DNA from 4 places in the Billgrantia sp. Q4P2 genome. Region 4 is predicted to be linked to each of the others. Evidence: predicted binding sites of a transcription regulator. Region 4 holds the regulator's gene; each other region holds the start of a gene.
The links. The regulator LexA, encoded in region 4, represses DNA repair genes until DNA is damaged. The targets are predictions, from matches to a motif close to TACTGTNTANNTANACAGTA.
Positions count from the first base shown of each region.

Region 1: the regulator LexA is predicted to act here: its motif matches at 3,365-3,384, upstream of ACUY1T_RS07000 (LexA family protein).
Region 2: the regulator LexA is predicted to act here: its motif matches at 2,857-2,876, upstream of recN (DNA repair protein RecN).
Region 3: the regulator LexA is predicted to act here: its motif matches at 3,951-3,970, upstream of recA (recombinase RecA).

Region 1 covers NZ_JBRBAI010000003.1:328,664-333,880, reverse strand. Annotated here, with positions in the region: gene ACUY1T_RS07015 (TenA family transcriptional regulator) at 1-165, opposite strand, end outside; gene ACUY1T_RS07010 (gamma-glutamyltransferase family protein) at 602-2,209, opposite strand; gene ACUY1T_RS07005 (IMPACT family protein) at 2,244-2,864, opposite strand; gene ACUY1T_RS07000 (LexA family protein) at 2,864-3,343, opposite strand; gene ccmA (cytochrome c biogenesis heme-transporting ATPase CcmA) at 3,547-4,191, shown strand; gene ccmB (heme exporter protein CcmB) at 4,178-4,915, shown strand; gene ACUY1T_RS06985 (heme ABC transporter permease) at 4,930-5,217, shown strand, end outside.
Region 2 covers NZ_JBRBAI010000015.1:51,769-56,985, reverse strand. Annotated here, with positions in the region: gene ACUY1T_RS19900 (RnfH family protein) at 1-15, shown strand, start outside; gene ACUY1T_RS19895 (outer membrane protein assembly factor BamE) at 45-530, opposite strand; gene fur (ferric iron uptake transcriptional regulator) at 603-1,049, shown strand; gene recN (DNA repair protein RecN) at 1,132-2,808, opposite strand; gene grpE (nucleotide exchange factor GrpE) at 3,030-3,662, shown strand; gene dnaK (molecular chaperone DnaK) at 3,785-5,217, shown strand, end outside.
Region 3 covers NZ_JBRBAI010000003.1:353,085-358,301, forward strand. Annotated here, with positions in the region: gene alaS (alanine--tRNA ligase) at 1-2,151, opposite strand, end outside; gene ACUY1T_RS07135 (regulatory protein RecX) at 2,325-2,804, opposite strand; gene recA (recombinase RecA) at 2,808-3,872, opposite strand; gene ACUY1T_RS07145 (CinA family protein) at 4,182-4,694, opposite strand; gene mutS (DNA mismatch repair protein MutS) at 4,938-5,217, shown strand, end outside.
Region 4 covers NZ_JBRBAI010000001.1:477,313-482,529, reverse strand. Annotated here, with positions in the region: gene dinB (DNA polymerase IV) at 1-932, opposite strand, end outside; gene lexA (transcriptional repressor LexA) at 1,069-1,716, opposite strand; gene ACUY1T_RS02180 (TetR/AcrR family transcriptional regulator) at 1,915-2,583, shown strand; gene ACUY1T_RS02175 (L,D-transpeptidase family protein) at 2,585-3,103, shown strand; gene nagZ (beta-N-acetylhexosaminidase) at 3,199-4,212, shown strand; gene ACUY1T_RS02165 (hypoxanthine-guanine phosphoribosyltransferase) at 4,263-4,841, shown strand; gene ACUY1T_RS02160 (2-aminoadipate transaminase) at 5,030-5,217, shown strand, end outside.

The DNA of each region.
Region 1 (5,217 bases), on a different contig from region 4:
CGGCCCCACATAGTGGTAGTGGTTCTCGGCCCAGCGGGCGAGGTGGTCGCGGGAAAGCTTGCCGCTGGCCCAGGCCACGCTGAACGGGGCCTTGTTGGCGCTCTTGCCCTTGATGGCTTCTTCCAGGGCGGTACGGAATTCGTCGCGGTTCATCAACTGTGCCATGGGGGAGGACTCCTGGTTGTGCCGTGCGCTGCCTGTCGGTAGTCAGCGCCCTTGTTGTTCGAGCATGGTTGTTTGCGTCATGGGCCTGGGTAGGCCGGTGTCTTCTGGATGGCTCATGGTATACCAAAAGCCATATAGGCAGCGTAAATTCCCTTCGCTTGGCCTGTCAAGGCTTTTTCTGACCTGGGTCAAATTTTGTCGGAGGTGCTGTGGTCAGGCGATTGGAAAAGCGATGGAAGCCCGGAATGGCAAGGGTTTCGGAACTTTGTCATGGAAATGTAGGGCTGGAGGGGGCGAGAGGAGAGAGAGCTTCAAGCCCAAGGTTCCGGTATACCAGTGGCCAGGCTTCAGCGCGAATGACTCGGGAGAGGCGAGTGATGAGAGGCGGGCGAAACGAGCGAAGGCGCCATGCTTGGCATGGCGCCCCTTGGGTTTGCTACCAGGGCAGTACCGCGCCGTCGGTACGCGGCTCGGTACCGCCGCACAGTACGCCGGTGGCGCTGTCGCGCAGGATGATCTGGCCGCGGCCGAAGCTGATCGGGTCGGCCGCCTTGACGATATGATGCCCGCGCCGCGCCAGCGCCTGGGCCAGGTGATCGGGGAAGTGCGGTTCCACTTCGACGGTTCGCCCCTGGGTCCACTTCCAGCGCGGCATGTCGAGTGCGGCCTGGGGGTTGAGGTGGTCGTCGAGCATGGCGGCGACCACCTGAACGTGTCCCTGCGGCTGCATGTAGCCGCCCATCACGCCGAAGGGGCCCAGCGCTTCGCCATCGCGGGTGATGAAGCCGGGAATGATGGTGTGATAGGGGCGCTTGCCCGGGGCCAGGGCGTTGGCGTGGCCGGGGTCGAGCGAGAACGACCAGCCGCGGTTCTGCAGGCTGATGCCGGTGCCCGGCACCACGATGCCCGAGCCGAAGCCTTTGTAGTTGCTCTGGATGAACGACACCATGTTGCCTTCGCCATCGGCAGTCGCCAGGTAGACGGTGCCGCCGCGGATCGGGTTGCCATGTTGGGGATCGAGTGCCCGTTCGCCGATCAATCCGGCACGGGCCTCGAGATAGTCGTCGGCCAGCAGCTGCTCCACGCTGGGGCCCATGCAGTCACGCTCGGTGATATAGCGCTGGCCATCGACATAGCCCAGCTTGGTGGCTTCGATGCGTCGATGCAGGGTCTCCACCGGATCGCGTCCCTCCTCGCCCAGGCGCTCCAGGATGCCCAGCGCCTGCAGGGCGATCAGCCCGCTGCCGTTGGGTGGGATCTCCCAGATGTCGTGGCCGCGATAGCGAGTGCTGATCGGATCGACCCACTCGGGCTGGTAGGCCGCGAGATCCTCGCGGCGCAGCAGGCCGCCATGCTCGCGGAAGAAAGCATCGATGCGCTCGGCCAGCTCGCCTTCGTAGAACGCCCAGCCGTGGGTGTCGGCGATGGCGCGCAGCGTGCGGGCGTGGTCGGGTGCCGCCCAGCACTCGCCGGGCCGCGGCGCACGGCCATCGGGGGCGAAGGTGTCGAACCAGGGCTTGAACGCGGCATCGTCATGCCGGCGATAGCTCTGGTAAGCCTCTTCCCACATCTGGTTGACGATAGGCGAGACCGGAAAGCCCTCTTCCGCCAATGCGATGGCCGGTGCCAACAGCTCGGCGAAGGGTAGCTTGCCGAAGCGCTCGGAGAGTGCCGCCCAGGCGGCGGGCGCGCCCGGCACGGTGACCGGCAGCAGGCCATGCTCGGGAATGCGCTCGTGGCCCAGCGCCTTGACCGCCTCGATGGTCGCCGCCCGGGGTGCCGGGCCGCTGGCGTTCAAGCCATGCAGCTCGCCGTTGACCCAGACGATGGCGAAGGCGTCGCCGCCCAGGCCATTGGACGTGGGTTCCACCACCGTGAGCGCGGCGGCGGTGGCGATCGCCGCATCCACGGCGTTACCGCCCTGTTGCAGGATCTGTATGCCGACCTGCGCCCCGAGGGCCTGCGAGGTAGCGACCATGCCGCGGCTGCCGAATGTTGCCATGCGTCGCGAGGGGCTGGGATAGTAATGGGGGTCGAAAGTCATCGGGAGTCTCTTCTGAACCTCTGTTCTGAACCTGTCAGGGGGTGCCGAGCAGAGTCAGGTTGCCACGTAGCCGGGCCTCCAGCGGTGTCAGGTCCACTTCGACATCACTGGGCCAGCCGACGCTGAGCAGGACGCCATCGCTGGCATAGTCGGCCGCCTCGACCGGTACATCGCGGCTTTCCAGCCAGGCGCGCGCTTCGGCTTCTCCGGCGAAGCCGACCTTGAGCCTGAGCGTGCTGCGTTCGATCACTTCCCGCCGGGGCAGGCCGTCGAGCGCTTTGGCCACGGCCTGGGCGTAGGCGCGGGCCAGGCCGCCGGTGCCGAGCTTGGTGCCGCCGAAATAGCGTGTCACCACGCAGCCTACCTGGCCCAGGCCGGCGCCTTCCAGCACCTGGAACATGGGACGTCCCGCGGTACCGCCGGGTTCACCGTCGTCGGAGAAGCCGATGGCGTTCTGCTCGCCGGGCGGGCCGGCGATGAAGGCACTGCAGTGGTGGCTGGCAGTGGGGTGAACGCGGCGGGCTTCGGCCAGCAGGGACTCGAAGGCCGCCACGTCGGGCGCATGGCAGAGCCAGGTGATGAAGCGGCTCTTTTCCACTTCGGTGACGCTCTCCCGCCAACTGCCGAGCGGCAGGTCGGGCACCGGGTAGCGCATCAGTGGGTCATCTCGTGCTGCTCCTGCTGGCGCACCACGCCCATCACCATGCCGAGCACCTGGATGTCGCTGTTCTTGAGGTAGATGGGCGCCATGTTCTCGTTGGCCGGCTGCAGGCGAACGCCGCTCTTCTCGATGTAGAGTTTCTTCAGCGTGACTTCCTGCTGGTTGATCAGCACCACGGCGGTTTCGCCGTTCTCCGCGCTCTCCTGGCGCTCGATGATGATCACGTCGCCGTCGAAGATGTTGCAGTCGATCATCGAGTCGCCGCGCACGCGCAGGGCGTAGGTGTTGCGGCGAACCATGCAGGCGGGGGCGCGGACGCTGCCGCCGCTGGGGCAGGCTTCGATGGGCAGGCCCGCCGAGACATCCCCTAGGAGAGGCACCTCGGTGAGGTCGGTGGCCTCGACACTGGCCCAGGAGGTGGCGATGGGCAGGTTCGGGCGTCGGTACAGGTACTGCATGGAAGGCGTTGGCATTGGCGTTCCCCCTCTTTGCGACCCTGTTGAAATGTACAGGTATCTTGCATCATACCAAGCGGTCGACGAGTGGCAAGTTTTGCTGATATATCTTTGCCTTGACCTGAGGCAAGGGTGGCGCCGTGACGCACCCGGATCGCTAGCGGCTCAAGGCCATTCAGTGTAGCATTTCCGTCGAATTGACCCTTTCCTGGAGAGTGCCGTTGAGCCTGCGTCTGCAAGCGCAAAGCCTGGCCTGCGAACGTGATGACCGCTGGCTGTTCCGGGGTTTGGACCTGGATATTCAAGCGGGCGAGATCGTCCGTGTGGAGGGCCCCAACGGCAGTGGCAAGACCACTCTGCTGAAGATCCTCTCGGGCCAACTGGCCGACTACGAGGGCGAATTGTTCTGGAATGAGCAGCCGATGCGCGAGGCCCGTGAGTCGTTCCTCGCGAACCTGCTCTACATGGGCCATGCGCCAGGCGTGAAAGCTGCACTCACGCCGCTGGAGAATCTCGCCTGGTACCAGGCGCTGGCCGGTCAGCCGGGCGGCGAGGCGGCACGCTTCAAGGCGCTGGAGGAGGTCGGCCTGGTCGGTTTCGAGGACGTGCCGGCCGGGCAGCTCTCCGCCGGGCAGCAGCGTCGCGTGGCGCTGGCAAGGCTCACGCTCACGCCGCGTCCATTATGGGTACTGGACGAACCTTTCACCGCCATCGACCGCGATGGCGTCGCGGCGCTGGAACGGCGCCTGGTCGAGCACGCTCGCCGTGGCGGCTGCGTGCTGGTCACTACCCACCACGAACTGACGCCCTGCGCCGAGCTGCGCCGCGTCCGCCTTGGCGGGGGAGGGGACGATGCCGGTATCTGATGGCGCACTGATCGAGGAGGTTGCGGTGGTTCGCGAGGAACCTCGCGGCGGCCTTGCTGTCGCAGTGTGGGCAACGCTGAAGCGGGACCTGGTATTGCTGCTGCGGCGTCGCAGCGAAGTGCTGAACCCCCTGGTGTTCTTCGCCATCGTCATTACCCTGTTCCCGATCGGCATTTCTCCCGATCCGGCGCTGCTGGCAGCCATCGCTCCCGGCCTGTTGTGGGTGGCGGCGCTGCTGGCGGCCCTGCTGTCGCTGGATAGCCTGTTCCGGGCCGATTACGACGACGGCTCGCTGGAACAACTGTTGCTGACACCCCAGCCGCTGGCGTTGCTGGCCCTGGCCAAGGTGGCCGTGCACTGGCTGCTGACCGGCCTGCCGCTGGCGCTGATGGCGCCCGTGCTCGGGATCATGCTGGCGCTGCCGGCGGGCAGTTATCTGGTGTTGGCCATTTCACTGGCACTGGGCAGTGCCAGTCTCAGCCTGATTGGTGCCATCGGAGCGGCGCTGACGGTGGGGCTCTCGCGAGGCGGCGTACTGCTGTCGCTGCTGGTGCTTCCCCTTTACATCCCGGTGCTGATCTTCGGTGCCGGGGCCGTCCAGGCAGCCATCTTCGGCGATGGCGTACTGGCGCATCTGGCGATTCTCGGTGCGCTGCTGGCGCTGGCGCTGATCTTTGCGCCCCTGGCGATCGCGGCATCGCTGCGCATCAGCATCAACGGTTGAGAGGTTGACGAGGCATGTGGGCCTTCATTAACAAGTTGCGTTCCCCCAAGTGGTTCTACGCCATCAGCGCCAGGCTCCAGCCCTGGTTCTGGGCGGTAGCGCTGATTCTTATCGTGACCGGCACCATCTGGGGGTTGGCCTTCGCCCCGGCCGACTACCAGCAGGGCAATAGCTTCCGCATCATTTACGTCCATGTGCCGGCGGCCTTCCTGGCCCAGTCGATCTTCGTTTCCCTGGCGGTGACGGGCCTGGTCTTCATGGTGTGGAAGATCAAGATCGCCGACATGGCGGCGGCCGTCATG
Region 2 (5,217 bases), on a different contig from region 4:
CGCGCCGGGAGGTAGCCGAAGCGCTTTCGGCGTAGTGTCAAAGCTTAAAGCTCCAGCGGTTCGGTCGAAGCCGGCTCGCCGCCTTGCGGCAGGGTGCCGCCAGCGTCAGGCGCACGCTCCGGTACCGCTTCGGGCTGGCTCCCGGGCAGCATGCCTGCGGGGTCGGCACCCTCGGCCGCCGGACCGATGTCGTCCTGTGCGCGCAGCTCGATGTCCTCTGAGAAGTCGCCTTCCTGCTGTACGTTGACCAGACGATCGCCGTCAAAGGTCAGCGTAAGCCGGCGCTGCTGCACGCTGCCATAGGCTTCATCGAGGCGGAACACGTAATCCCACTGGTCGGCATTGAAGGGGGCTTCCAGCAGTGGCCTGCCCAGCAGGTCGACGACCTGGGTGCGGCTCAGGCCGGGCTGGAGCTGCTGGACCATGCCCTCGGTGATGTAGTTGCCCTGGGGGAGGTCACGCTTGTAGACACAGCCGCTGACCACGGTCAGGGCGATGACGAGAGGGAGGGTTTTGATCAGCTTTTGCATTTGTGTCCGTTCTTCACTATCGTGGATTCGGTCGATCATACCCGACCCTACCTGATACTGCGAAGAGCGAACATGGCCGACCAGAACCATGAACTGCGCAAGGCAGGCCTCAAGGTCACCTTGCCCCGAGTAAAGATCCTGCAGATCCTCGAGAATGCCACGGGTCAGCACCACCTGAGCGCCGAGGATGTCTACAAGACTCTGCTGGAAGCCGGGGAAGACGTTGGCCTGGCCACCGTCTATCGCGTGTTGACCCAGTTCGAGTCCGCAGGGCTGGTGATCCGCCACAACTTCGATGGCGGCCATGCCGTGTTCGAGATCTCCCAGGAGGAGCACCACGATCATATGGTGTGTCTCGACAGTGGTGAAATCATCGAATTCTTCGACGAGACCATCGAGCGTCGCCAGAAAGAGATCGCCGAGGAGCACGGCTTCGAGCTCGTCGACCATGCGCTGGTGCTTTATGTGCGCCCGCGCGGCTCCAATGCCACGCGCCAGGACGGTCAGCCGCGCAAGTAGCGTCTTTTCCGCCTGACGATACGACACGGCCCCGATCGGATGATCGGGGCCGTGTTCGTTGGATGCACTTCCGCGGTGAGACCTAGTGCGAGGCGCCCTGCTGGCTGGCATCGAGCATCTCGCGGGCATGGGCCAGGGTGCGGTCGGAGAGATTGACGCCGCCGAGCATGCGCGCCAGCTCGCTGACCCGGCCGGCCTCGTCGAGCAGCGCCATGCGCGTCAGCGTGGTGTTGCGCTTGGCCTGCTTCTCGATATGCAGGTGATGATGGGCCTGGGCCGCCACCTGGGGCAGGTGGGTCACGGTCATCACCTGGCCGCTTGCGCCCAGCCGACGCAGCAACTGGCCGACGATTTCGGCGGTGGCACCCGAGATGCCCACGTCCACCTCGTCGAATACCAGGCTGGGGATGGTCGAGTGGCGCGCGGCGACTACCTGGATGGCCAGGCTGATGCGCGACAGTTCGCCACCGGAGGCGACCTTGGCCAGCGGCCGCGACGGCTGGCCGGGGTTGGCGCTGATCAGGAAGCGCACCTCTTCCATGCCATCCGGTTGCGGTGACTGTCTGGCCTCCACTTCCACCTCGAAGCGCGCCTTGCCCATGGCCAGGAAGGCAAGCTGCTCCTGCACCGCCTTGCCGAAGCGGCCCGCTGCCTGGCGGCGGGCCTCGCCCACGCTGCGGGCTCGTTCGCGCCAGGTATCGCGTAGCACCTCGACCTCGGCGCGCAGAGCCTCGAGGTCATGCTCGCCGCCTTCGAGGGATTCCAGCTCGGCCTGCAGCCGACGGTGCAGGGCGGGCAGCTCCTCTGGCATGACGTGATGCTTGCGTGCGATGCGGTGGACCTCGCCCAGGCGCGATTCGACCCAGGCCAGGCGCTCCGGGTCCAGCTCGGTGGCGTCGGCGAAGCGATGCAGCTCGCGTACCGCCTCCTCGACCTGGATGCGGGCGTCGTTCAGCATGCCCAGCACTTCGGCCAGCGTGCCACGGTCGCTGCCTGGCAGCGGATCGAGCCGATGGGTCGCCTGGTTGAGCAGCGCCAGTACGCCAGCCTCGTCCGAGTCGCAGCATTCGGCGGCATGTTGCGCCTCGCGCAGCGTCTCCTCGGCGTGGGCGAGCTGCTCCTGCTCGTGCTCCAGCGTGGCGAGCTCTTCGTCGCCCAGAGCCAGGGCGTCCAGCTCCTCGACCTGATAGCGCAGCAGCTGGCGACGCGCCTGTACCTCGTCGCCGCTCTCGGTCAGCTGCTTCAGGCGCCGCCGGGTCGCCTGCCAGCGGCGAAAGGTCTCGGTCAGCTCGCCCACGTCGCCACGGTTGCCGGCGAAGTCGTCGAGCAGGCGCAGGTGGGTCTCCTCGCGCAGCAGCAGTTGATGGGCGTGCTGGCCGTGGATCTCGACCAGATGTTCGCCCAGGGCCTTGAGGTCGGTCACGGTTGCCGGTTGGCCGTTGATCCACGCCTTGGAGCGGCCATTGGCGGTTACCACCCTGCGCAGCAGGCAGTCGTCGACGGGCAGTTCACGCTCTTCGAGCCAGTGCCGGGCGGCCGGCAGCGTGGCAATGTCGAAGCGCGCCGAGAGATCGGCACGCTCGCAGCCGTGGCGCACGCTGCCGGCATCGGCACGCTCGCCCAGGCACAACCCCAGGGCGCCGAGCAGGATCGACTTGCCGGCACCGGTCTCGCCGGTAATGGCCGTCATGCCCCCGGCAAGCTCCAGGTCGAGTGTCTCGACGATGGCGTAATCGCGAATGGCAAGTTGAGTCAGCATGGCACCTCCCGGCGGCCGGTATCCTGGTGGCTGTATATCCATACACGTTATTGCATTTTTATACAGTAGTAGAGGTTCGCTCTCAATACACGCTTCGCCGGTTGCTGCCGGGTCACTTGAGTTTGCCGCAAGGACCCCCATATAGGCGGCAGACCTTCAAGGCTTTCGCCGAATCGAAATTTTCCGGCCCCGCTGGGCCGGCATAGCTTCAGGAGATGCGCATGGCTAAAGAACCCCAGACCCCGCTTGATGACGAGCTGGAGCGGCGCGAGCAGGAAATCCAGCCGGAGCCGATGGAAGGCGAACTGCAGGATTCGGCCGGCGCCGGGGATGATGAGGCTGCTGTCGCACCCGAGGAGACGGCGGTGGAGAGCGACAATCCCGAGGCCGACGTGCTGGCCGCCCAGGTGGAGGAGCTGGAGCAGAGCCTGGCCGCAGCCAAGGACCAGGCGCTGCGGGCTGCCGCCGAAGCGCAGAACGTGCGGCGCCGTGCCGAACAGGAGGCCGAGAAGGCGCGCAAGTTCGCCTTGGAGCGCTTCGTCAAGGAACTGCTGCCGGTGGTCGACAGCCTCGAGAAGGCGCTCGAGGCCATGGGTGAGGATGCCAGCGAGGCCCACCGCGAGGGTGTCGCCATGACGCTGAAGATGCAGCACGACGTGCTGGCCAAGTTCGGCGTCGAGATGGTCGAGCCGGCCGGCGAGCCGTTCGACCCACAGTATCACGAGGCCATGGCCATGGTGCCCAACCCCGAGCTCGAGCCCAACAGCGTGATGGAAGTGATCCAGAAGGGCTATCTGCTCAACGGCCGCCTCGTCCGCCCGGCCATGGTGGTGGTCAGCCAGGCCGCCAGTTGAAGCCGAGTGGATGAAAACGGGGGCGGGGCTTGAAAATTCTCGCTGCACCCCCCAGATAGACGTCAACCGCGGCAACTGCCGCTGAGATGGATCAAAGGCAAACGATTTTTCGAGGATTTCCTATGGGACGCATCATCGGTATTGACCTGGGGACCACCAACTCCTGCGTGGCCGTGCTCGACGGCGACAGCGCCAAGGTGATCGAGAACGCCGAAGGCGCCCGCACCACGCCCTCCATCATCGCCTATACCGACGATGGCGAGACGCTGGTGGGGCAGTCGGCCAAGCGCCAGGCGGTCACCAACCCGCAGAACACCCTGTACGCGATCAAGCGCCTGATCGGTCGTCGCTTCAAGGACGATGTGGTGCAGAAGGACATCAAGATGGTGCCCTACGGCATCGTCGAGGCCGACAACGGCGATGCTTGGGTGGAGGTGAAGGGCAAGAAGCTGGCGCCGCCACAGGTCAGCGCCGAAGTGCTGAAGAAGATGAAGAAGACCGCCGAGGACTACCTGGGCGAGACCGTCACCGAGGCGGTGATCACCGTGCCGGCTTACTTCAACGACAGCCAGCGCCAGGCCACCAAGGATGCCGGTCGTATCGCCGGCCTCGAGGTCAAGCGTATCATCAACGAGCCCACCGCGGCGGCGCTGGCCTACGGCATGGACAAGTCGCGCGGCGACAAGACCATCGCCGTGTACGACCTGGGCGGCGGTACCTTCGATATCTCCATCATCGAGGTGGCCGACGTCGACGGCGAGACCCAGTTCGAGGTGCTGGCCACCAACGGTGACACCTTCCTGGGCGGTGAAGACTTCGACATGGCGCTGATCAACTACCTGGTCGATCAGTTCAAGGCCGACAGCGGTATCGACCTCTCCGGTGACAACCTGGCCATGCAGCGCCTCAAGGAAGCCGCCGAGAAGGCCAAGATCGAACTTTCGAGCGCCCAGCAGACCGACGTCAACCTGCCCTACATCACTGCCGACAACACCGGGCCCAAGCACCTCAACGTGAAGGTGACCCGGGCCAAGCTGGAGTCGCTGGTGGAGGATCTGGTGCAGCGTTCGATGGGGCCGTGCAAGACCGCGCTCTCCGACGCCGGCCTGTCAGCGTCCGAGATCGACGACGTGATTCTGGTCGGCGGCCAGACCCGCATGCCGCTGGTACAGAAGAAGGTCGCCGACTTCTTCGGCAAGGAAGCGCGCAAGGACGTCAACCCGGACGAGGCCGTGGCCGTGGGCGCGGCGATCCAGGGCGGCGTGCTGGGCGGCGACGTCAAGGACGTGCTGCTGCTCGACGTCACCCCGCTGACCCTGGGTATCGAGACCCTGGGCGGCGTGATGACGCCGTTGATCGAGAAGAACACCACCATCCCGACCAAGAAGACCCAGACCTTCTCGACCGCGGACGACAACCAGACCGCCGTGACCATTCACGTGCTGCAGGGCGAGCGCAAGCAGGCCGGGCAGAACAAGTCGCTGGGCCGCTTCGACCTGGCCGACATTCCGCCGGCGCCGCGCGGTGTGCCGCAGATCGAGGTCGCCTTCGATCT
Region 3 (5,217 bases), on a different contig from region 4:
CTCCGGCTTGGCCTTGAGGCGCTCGCCGATGCGCCCCAGGCGCGCTTCCTGCTCGCGGAAGTACGCCAATGCACCCTCGCCGGTAATCGCCTCGATGCGCCGTACGCCCGCGGCAATTCCCTGCTCGGCGACGATATGGAAGCAACCGATGTCGCCACTGCGGGCCACATGGGTACCGCCGCACAGTTCGATGGAGAAGCCGTCGGCGCCGATGGTCAACACCCGCACGCTGTCGGCGTACTTGGCCTCGAACAGCGCCGCCGCTCCCCTGGCCTTGGCCTGGTCGAGGGTCATCTGCTCGATGCGGGTCGGCGCGTTGGCGAGTATCTGCTCGTTGACCAAGCGCTCCACCTCGGCGAGCTGCTCCGGCGTCATCGCCTCGAAGTGGCTGAAGTCGAAGCGCAGCCTCTCGGCGGTAACAAGTGAGCCCTTCTGCTGCACGTGGTCGCCCAGCACCAGGCGCAGCGCCTTGTGCATCAGGTGGGTGGCGGAGTGGTTGCGCACGGTGGCCGCGCGCAGCCCGGCGTCGACCTGGGGACGCACCTCGGCGCCTACGCTGAGATTGCCCTCGAGCAGCACGCCGTGGTGCAGGTGATGGCCACCCTGCTTCTGGGTGTCGGTCACCTGGAAACGCCCCCCCTCGACGTGCAGGTAACCGGTGTCGCCCACCTGGCCGCCGGACTCGCCGTAGAAGGGCGTGCGGTCGAGCACCACGATGCCGCGCTGATCGGGCTGAAGCGCTGCCAGGGCGTTACCCCCGCCATCGACGATGGCGGTGACGGTGGCGCGGTCCTCGAGCTTGTCGTAGCCAGTGAAGGCGGTCTCGCCCTCGAGTTCCAGCGCGGCCGCGTAGTCGGCGCCGAACTGGCTGGCGGCACGGGCACGCTCACGCTGGGCCTCGAGTTCGCGCTCGAAGCCGGCCTCGTCGAGGGTCACGCCGCGCTCGCGACAGACGTCGGCTGTCAGGTCATAGGGGAAGCCGTAGGTGTCGTAGAGCTTGAATACCGTCGCCCCTGGCAGTACCTCGCCTTCGAGGGCCGCGAGCGCCTCTTCCAGCAGGCTCATGCCATGCTCGAGGGTGCGCGCGAACTGCTCCTCCTCCTTGAGCAGGATACGCTCGATCTGGCTGCGCGCCTCGCGCAACTCGGGATAGGCCTCGCCCATCTCGGCGTCTAGCGCCGCCACCAGCTGGTGGAAGAACGGCTCGCTGGCGCCCAGCTTGTGACCGTGGCGAATGGCGCGACGAATGATCCGACGCAGCACATAGCCGCGCCCCTCGTTGGAGGGCAGCACGCCATCGGCGATGAGAAAGGCGCAGGAACGGATGTGATCGGCGATCACCCGCAGCGAGGGCACGCTGGTATCCGCATGACCGGTCGCGTCGGCCGCCGCCTTCAGCAGGTTCTGGAACAGGTCGATCTCGTAGTTGGAGTGCACGCCCTGCAGCACCGCCGCTACGCGCTCGAGGCCCATGCCGGTATCGATCGATGGCTTGGGCAGCGGATTGAGGTTGCCGGCCGCGTCGCGGTCGAACTGCATGAACACCAGGTTCCAGATCTCGATGTAGCGATCACCGTCCTCCTCGGGGCTACCGGGAGGCCCGCCCCAAACCTCGGGGCCGTGATCGAAGAAGATCTCGGAACTCGGCCCGCACGGGCCGGTATCGCCCATCTGCCAGAAGTTGTCCTCGTCGAGCTTGGAGAAACGCGCCGGGTCGACGCCGATCTCCTCCTTCCAGATCTTCTCCGCCTCGTCGTCGCTGACGTGCACCGTGACCCACAGCTTCTCGGCCGGCAGCCCCAGGCGCTCGGTGAGGAAGGTCCAGGCAAAGCGGATGGCGTCGCGCTTGAAGTAGTCGCCAAAGCTGAAATTGCCCAGCATTTCGAAGAAGGTGTGGTGGCGGGCGGTGTAGCCGACGTTATCCAGGTCGTTGTGCTTGCCGCCGGCGCGCACGCAGCGCTGGGCCGAGGTGGCGCGCACGTAGGGACGCGGGTCACGGCCGAGGAAGACGTCCTTGAACGGCACCATGCCGGCGTTGGTGAACAGCAGCGTCGGGTCGTTGCCCGGCACCAGGGAACTCGATGGTACGACGGTGTGGCCGTGCTCTTCGAAGTAACTCAGAAAGGCCTGTCTGATGTCTGCGCTTTTCATGGCATATCCGTGGCGATGAGCGTGGTCACCCGACGGGCAGGCGCGCTCGGCGCCGCTACGCATGGCCGAATTCGCACGCCTTGGCGTGTCAGGAGCGCCACCAAGGGCGTTCGCAAAGGGAGGCATTATAGCGCAGTTGTCAAGCGACTAAAGGGGGGCGCCCAAGCTGAGCGTCATTCGGTAGCGCCCAGGCGCTCCAGGGCATGGCGGATCTGCTCGAAATCGAAGCCGCGAGAGGCCAGGAAGCGCTCGCGGCGGGCACGTTCGCGCGGGGAATCGCCGCGGTGAGTGAAACGTCTCGAGAGCACTTCGGCGGCCAGCTCGAACCAGTCGACCTCGCCCTCCTGCTCGGCCTCGGCCAGGGTCGTGGCGATCAGGGAGCGATCGACGCCGCGCCGCTCCAGCTCGGCACGCACCTTGAGCGGCCCCTGGCCTCGCATCACGCGGGAACGCAGGAAGCTCTCGGCAAAACGGGCATCGGACTGCAGCCCTTCGCCGGCCAATTCATCGAGACAGGCGCCGATCGCTTCCGGGGAGTGGGCTCGGGCTGCCAACCGCTGCGCCAGCTCGGCGCGGGAGTACTCGCGCCGGGCCAGCAGGCGAATGGCGTCGTCCCGCGGGGACGACGCACGCGCTTCGGGCTGGGCAGGCATGGCTTAGAGCAGGTCGTCCTCGCGTTCGGCCTCGGCGGCCACCGGCTCACCGGCCTCCTCTTCCTTGGGTGCGACCGTGGCCAGCAGCTGGCCGCGGATCTGGCTCTCGATCTCTTCCATCACCGCCGGGTTGTCCTCGAGGAACTGAGCGGCGTTGGCCTTGCCCTGGCCGATCTTGTTGCCCTGGTAGCTGTACCAGGCACCGGCCTTGTCGATCAGATTGCACTGCACGCCCAGGTCGACCACTTCGCCGGCATGGTAGATGCCCTTGCCGTAGAGGATCTGGAACTCGGCCTGGCGGAACGGCGGCGCCACCTTGTTCTTCACCACCTTGACGCGGGTCTCGTTGCCGGTCACCTCGTCGCCCTGCTTCACCGAGCCAGTGCGGCGGATGTCCAGACGCACGCTGGCGTAGAACTTGAGCGCGTTGCCGCCGGTGGTGGTCTCGGGGCTGCCGAACATCACGCCGATCTTCATGCGGATCTGGTTGATGAACACCACCATACAGTTGGCGTTCTTGATGTGGCCGGTGATCTTGCGCAGCGCCTGGGACATCAGGCGCGCCTGCAGGCCGACGTGGGAGTCGCCCATCTCACCCTCGATCTCGGCACGCGGGGTGAGCGCCGCCACCGAGTCGATGATGATCACGTCGACACCGCCGGAGCGCACCAGCATGTCGCAGATCTCCAGCGCCTGTTCGCCGGTGTCCGGCTGCGAGACCAGCAGGTCGTCGAGGTTGACGCCGAGCTTCTCGGCGTAGCTCGGGTCGAGCGCGTGCTCGGCGTCGATGAAGGCGCAGGTCTTGCCCTGGCGCTGGGCCTGGGCGATGACCGACAGGGTCAGGGTGGTCTTGCCGGAGGACTCCGGGCCGAAGATCTCCACCACGCGGCCGTAGGGCAGGCCGCCGATGCCGAGCGCAATGTCGAGCCCCAGCGAGCCGGTGGACACCGACGGCATCACCACCCTCGGCGCATCGCCCAGGCGCATCACGGTACCCTTGCCGAACTGGCGCTCGATCTGGGAAAGGGCGGCATTCAATGCCTTGGAACGATTTTCATCCTGTGCCATGAGGCTCTCCTCGCAGAACACGCTGACGCTTGCAGGTGCAAAATGAATGGCGGGCTGCCGACGGGGAGCTCGCCTGGACACTGTATGGTTGGACAGTAGTATGACGAAAAATTCGCCGCGCGACTAGCCACGCGAAGAATACGATCTAGGAGCCTGTCGGATTTGACCGATCGTCGCGAGAGATTTGGATTTCGAGACAAGTTTATCGATCTGATGAGGCGAATAGCCCGCTATTTAACGACTCAGATCGAATCAAATTGGCCGAAAGACCGGATCTCGTAGCAGATCAGCGTTAAGCCCGACAGGTTCCTAGTCGGCTTCGAGGTAGCGAATCAGCCCGACGATGGCCTCGCGCACCGCCCGCTCGCGCACCGCACGGCGATCGCCGGGAAACTGGAAGCGCTCGGCCTGTTGGTGCGTCTCGCTACCCCAGGCCAGCCATACGGTGCCCACCGGTTTTTCCGGCGTACCGCCGTCGGGCCCGGCCACGCCGCTGATCGCTACGCCGAGCTTGGCCCCGCTGTCGCGGCAGGCGCCCGCCACCATGGCCTCTACCACCGCCTGACTGACGGCACCATGCTGGGCGATCAGCGCTTCGGGAACGCCCAGCAGGCGTGACTTGGCCGCATTGGAATAGGTGACGTAGCCGGTCTCGAAGTAGTCCGAACTGCCAGCCACCGAGGTGATCGCACTGGCCACCCCGCCGCCGGTACACGACTCGGCGGCTGTGATACTCACGCCACGCTCGCGACAGCGCCGCCCAAGGCGCTCGGCAAGCGTGGTGAGGTCGAGGTTGGCCAGACTGGAAGCGCTATGAGGCATGGTATCGCTCCTTGTTCGAGAGGGTCGGCGGCAAACGCCGGCCGCTTGTCCTGCAACTGCCTGCTACCATAGCGCATCCTTCCCGTCGGTACAGGCAGGGTGGTAAACGACCCCACGCTTCAATCGCAGCCAACGGAAGAGCGCAGCCGGGGGAGGGGCGTTCCGGCATGTCGACCACCGGCAGTGCATGGTAACCTTGCCCTTTCCCAAGCTTCACGCAACCGACGAACCAGCCGAGAAAGCATGAACGACGCGGTCAAGACAGACGTGCCGAGCCACACCCCGATGATGGCCCAGTACCTCAGGATCAAGCGCGAGCACCCCGATGTGCTGCTGTTCTATCGCATGGGTGATTTCTACGAGCTGTTCTTCGACGACGCCAAGCGTGCCGCCGCCTTGCTCGACATTACCCTGACCCAGCGCGGCCAGTCCGCCGGCAAGCCGATCCCCATGGCCGGCGTGCCCTACCACAGCGCCGAAGGTTACCTCGCACGCCTGGTGAAGGCTGGCGAGTCGGTGGCGA
Region 4 (5,217 bases):
GTATCGAGAGTGGGCAGGCCGCCACGGGAGTCGAGGGTGGTGAGGGAGAAGTCATCGAAGCGCACCTTGACGAAGATACCTGCGATGGGTGGGTGGCCATGGCGGGCAAGGCGCGCTTCGAGGCGTTCGCACAGCGGGGCCAGTTGGGCATGACAGTGCACCATGTCAGGCAGGTCGGCGGCGAAGGTGGTTTCCACGCTCACCGATTTACGTTCGCGCTCGACGCGCACCGGCCTGTCGTCGATGCCCCGTGCCAGCTCGAACAGGCGTCGCCCGAACTTGCCGAACTCCTGCAGCAAGCGCTCCAGGGGAATGCGCTGCAGGTCGTCGCAGGTGGCGATCTCCAGGGCCTGAAGGCGCTTGGCCGTGGCCGGTCCAACGCCATGCAGCTTGGTTACCGGGAGTTCGCGCAGGAAGTCGTCCACCTGCGAGGGGGCGATGACGGTGAGGCCGTCCGGCTTCTCCCAGTCGCTGGCGATCTTGGCCAGGAATTTCGATGGGGCAGCACCCACCGAGACGGTGATACCCACGCGCCTGAGGCTCTCCTCCTTCAGCCAGCGTGCCATCCAGGTGGCGCTGCCCGAGAAGCGGGTCACGTCGGTGACGTCGAGAAAGGCCTCGTCCAGCGACAGCGGCTCCACCAGTGGCGTCAACTCGTGAAAGATCGCCAGCAGCTGCCGCGAAGCCTCGCGATAACGATCGAAGTCGCCGGGGAGGAGGGTGAGATGTGGGCACAGGCGCAGCGCTCGCGCTGTCGGCATGGCGGAATGGATGCCGTAGGCGCGGGCAGGATAGTTGCAGGTAGCGATGACCCCACGCCCCTCGGCGCTGCCGCCGATCGCCAGCGGCACCTCACGGAGAGAGGGGTTGTCGCGCATCTCCACCGCGGCGTAGAAGCAATCGCAATCGGCATGCAGGATCTTGCGGCTCATGGTGAATTATCAGCCTGGCGGAGCTGAGCGAGCGAAGGCCAGACAAGGCAAAAATTGGCGAAAAAGCGGAGTTTGCCGTTGCAAATGAGCATTTTGAGCCAATTTTTAACGCCGTATGGCCAAGCGCAGCCAGCTCTTACCCTAGAGCTTGGCCGCTGCCGCCGCGTATTACTCCCACCCCGATTCCCTCTATCTCGAGTTCCTGGTGTCGCAGATCCACCTCGATGGGGGCGAAATCGGTGTTCTCGGCCTTCAGCACCACACGGTGCCCCTGGCGGTGGAAGCGCTTGACCGTGACCTCGTCCTCCAGGCGCGCCACCACGATTTGGCCGTCGCGTACGCGATCGGTACGATGCACGGCCAGCAGGTCACCCTCTAGGATGCCGACATCCTTCATGGACAGGCCGCGAACCTTTAGCAGGTAGTCGGCACGCGGGGTGAAGAAGTCCGGCGGCAGGGGGCAGTAGCGATCGATGTGCTCGGCGGCAAGGACGGGGCTGCCGGCGGCCACTTCGCCGATGATGGGCAGCCCCTCGCCGCTCGGTTCATTGATGACGCTATCGGCTTCCTGGGTCGGAAGGCGGATACCGCGCGAGGTGCCGCGAATCACCCGTATCACACCCTTGCGCTCCAGCGCGCGCAGATGCTCTTCGGCGGCATTGGGCGAACGGAAACCCAGTGCGCGGGCAATTTCTGCACGGGTCGGGGGGTAGCCGAGTTCGTTCATGGTCTTGACGATGAAGTCATAAACGTTCTGCTGGCGCGAGGTGAGGGGGCGTGTCATGGCGAACTCCATTGGCGTGACTGCCGTATTGGTCAAGTATACAGCATGGAAGCCCATACAGTAAAAGGCGGTGTGTGGCACCGGCACTCGTTCGTAGGATGTTTAAAACGATCTTGGACTCCTATACGTTGAGGGATAAGGCGTAATCACGTAGACTTTTGTAATGTTTAAAACAGTTGTTTCCAGTGGGGGCTGATCATGGCTCAGACCGATACCGTTACGCGCATCCTCGATACCGCCGAGGTGCTATTCGCCGAGCGCGGCTTCGCCGAGACCTCGCTACGCACCATTACCAGCAAGGCACGCGTCAATCTCGCCGCGGTCAACTATCACTTCGGCTCGAAGAAGGCGCTGATCCAGGCGGTCTTCTCGCGCTATCTCGACCCGTTTACCGTGCGCTTCCACCATGCCCTCGACGAACTCGAGGTACGTCACGCTGGCGGCGTCATTCCGCTGGAAGAACTGCTGGAAACCATGGCGCGCACCGTGCTCGAGGTGCCTGCCGAGAAGCACAGCCTCAAGGTCTTCATGAAACTGCTGGGGCTGGCCTACAGCCAGGCCCAGGGACACCTGCGCCGCCATATCCAGGAAGAGTACGGCAGCGTCTTCACCCGCTTTACCGACCTGGTACGGCGCGCCACCCCCGAGCTACCCGATGCCGAGCGGTTCTGGCGTCTGCATTTCGTTCTCGGTACGGTGATCTTTACGCTCTCCGGCCTCGACGCGCTGCGTGACATTGCCGAGAAGGACTACCACGAGCACGTCTCGGTGCGTGACTTGATACGACGCCTGCGCCCCGTGGTGGTGGCCGCCATGAACGCTCCACTGCCTCCACCTCCCGCCGTGCAGCCGGCCAAGGCGAGCTGACATGCGCACACCTCGGCTGGAAGCATTGCCGCCCCGGGATGGGCGCTGGTTCGAGGTCGATATCGGTCGCCAATGCCTCGTCCAGTGGCAGGGCGAGTGCGCGATGGCGGAGTGGCCGGTATCGACGGCGCTGGCAGGAACGGGGCAGCGCGAGGGCAGTGGATGCACGCCGCTGGGCTGGCACTACGTACGGGCGGCGATCGGAGCCGGTCAGCCGGCTGGCGCGGTGTTTCGCGGCCGACGCCCCACCGGCGAGGTGTACAGTACGGAGCTGGCCGCCGCTCATCCCGGGCGCGACTGGATATTGACCCGCATCCTGTGGCTGTGCGGGCTCGAGCGCGATGTCAATCGAGGCGGCGACGTCGACTCCCAGAGGCGCTATATCTATCTACACGGCACACCGCCGGATCAGCCGATGGGTGAGCCCCGTTCGCATGGCTGTATTCGCATGCGTGACGAGGCGCTGCTGGAAGTCTTCGCGCTGGCACTGCCGGGTACTCCCGTCTGGCTGCATGAATGACGAGATAGAGTGAATGCAGTGTGTCACGGGTGGCTGTTGCCGTACGCGGCTTTAGTCTAGAATCAGCTCCCTTTCATGCCCCAAGGACACCGATCATGACCCAGACCCTTGGCCCGGTGATGCTCGATCTGGAAGGCACCGCATTACGTAAGGACGAGCGCGCGCTGCTCGAGCGTCCCGAGGTAGGGGGCGTCATCCTGTTCGGCCGCAACGTCGAGCATGCACGGCAGGTGCGGGAGCTTTGCGACGGCATTCGGCGCGTTCGCCCGGAGTTGCTGCTGGCCATCGACCAGGAGGGCGGCCGTGTCCAGCGGCTGCGTGAAGGTGTGACGCGCCTGCCCGCCATGGGGCGGATCGGCCGGGACTATGCGGTGGCGCCGGAAGTGACCCTGAGGCTATGCCTGGATGCCGGCTGGCTCCTGGGCATGGAGATGGCGGCCTGCGGGCTCGACCTCAGCTTTGCCCCGGTGCTCGATGTCGATACCGGCATCTCCAGCGTGATTGGCGATCGCAGTTTTTCCTCCGACCCTCGGGCCGTGGCGGCCATGGCCGGCGCGTTCATCAGCGGCCTGCACGAAGCCGGCATGGCGGCGGTGGGCAAGCACTTCCCCGGCCACGGCAGCGTGGCGGCAGATTCCCACCTGGAGCTGCCGGTCGACGATCGCCCGCTCGAAGCGCTCCGCCAACACGACCTGATACCCTTTGCCGAACTCGCCTCCCGGCTCGATGGCGTCATGCCGGCCCACGTCATCTACTCCGCCTTCGATTCGCGTCCGGCGGGTTTCTCCGGCAGCTGGCTGGGCTTGCTGCGCGAGTCGCTTGGCTTCAAGGGCACCATCTTCTCCGACGATCTCGGCATGGCAGGCGCCGGCTTCGCCGGTACGCCGGGCGAGCGAGCCCTGGCGGCGCTGGATGCCGGTTGCGACATGGTGCTGGTGTGTAACGATCGCGCCGCCGCGCTCGAGGCGCTTGAAGCCTGCCAGGGGCGAACCACACGCCTGACGGCGCGCTTGCGCTACGGCCGGGCACGTCCCGACATCGAGGCGATCGAGGCCCTGGGGCGCTGGCGGCGTGTGCATGCACGCCTCGAGGCCATGGCCTCGTACTGAGCCGACCGACCCCTTACCCATTCGTTTACCTGCACTGATACGAGTCCTTCATGCCCAAGCTCGAAGTCGATTTTCACGAATCCCTGGCCACCATGCGCGACGTCATGGAGAACGCCGACTGCCTGATCAGCCATGAGGAAGTCGAGCGCGCGCTGGACCGTATGGCCGAGCAGATCTCCGCCGACCTGGGCGACAAGCTACCGGTGTTCTACTGCGTGATGAACGGCGGCCTGATCACCACCGGCCACCTGTTGACCCGTCTGGGCTTCCCACTGGAGGTCGATTACCTCCACGCCACCCGCTACCGCGGCGGCCTGCGCGGAGGGGAGCTGTTCTGGCGGGTCTCGCCCGAAATACCCATGGCCGGTCGCCACGTGGTGATCGTCGACGACATCCTCGACGAAGGCGCGACCCTGGCTGCGATACTTGCCTACTGCCGCGAGGCGGGGGCGGCCAGCATCTCCACCGCGGTGCTGGTGGACAAGCGACACGACCGCAAAGCGGTACCGGGGCTCAAGGCCGACTACTGCAGCCTCGAAGTGGTCGACCGCTACGTGTTCGGCTTCGGCATGGACTACAAGGGCTACTGGCGCAACGCGCCGGGCATCTTCGCTCCCAAAGGGCTTTGATTCATACATTCAGGAATGGGCGGTTTCTATCGTACCTCCATCTACCTGAAAATCCGCCCGAGTACGTTAAGGGCGCCTTTCGGCATGACTTTTGGGAATGCATAGGCGTCTTTTTTTCGTTTGTGGAACGGGCCAGCCGTCTGCTCTCATTGAGGTCACTTAACCTTTGACGAGTGCAGGCATTCGACATGGACTTTCCTCATATCAGCCAGGCCCTGGGTGTCGTGCACCCCATTTGCATCGAGCGGGGGCGCAATGCCGAGGTATGGGATGAGCACGGCAATCGTTACATCGACTTCGCTGGCGGCATCGGCGTACTCAACCTGGGCCATTCGCATCCCGTCATCGTCGAGGCGGTAAAGGCGCAGATCGATAC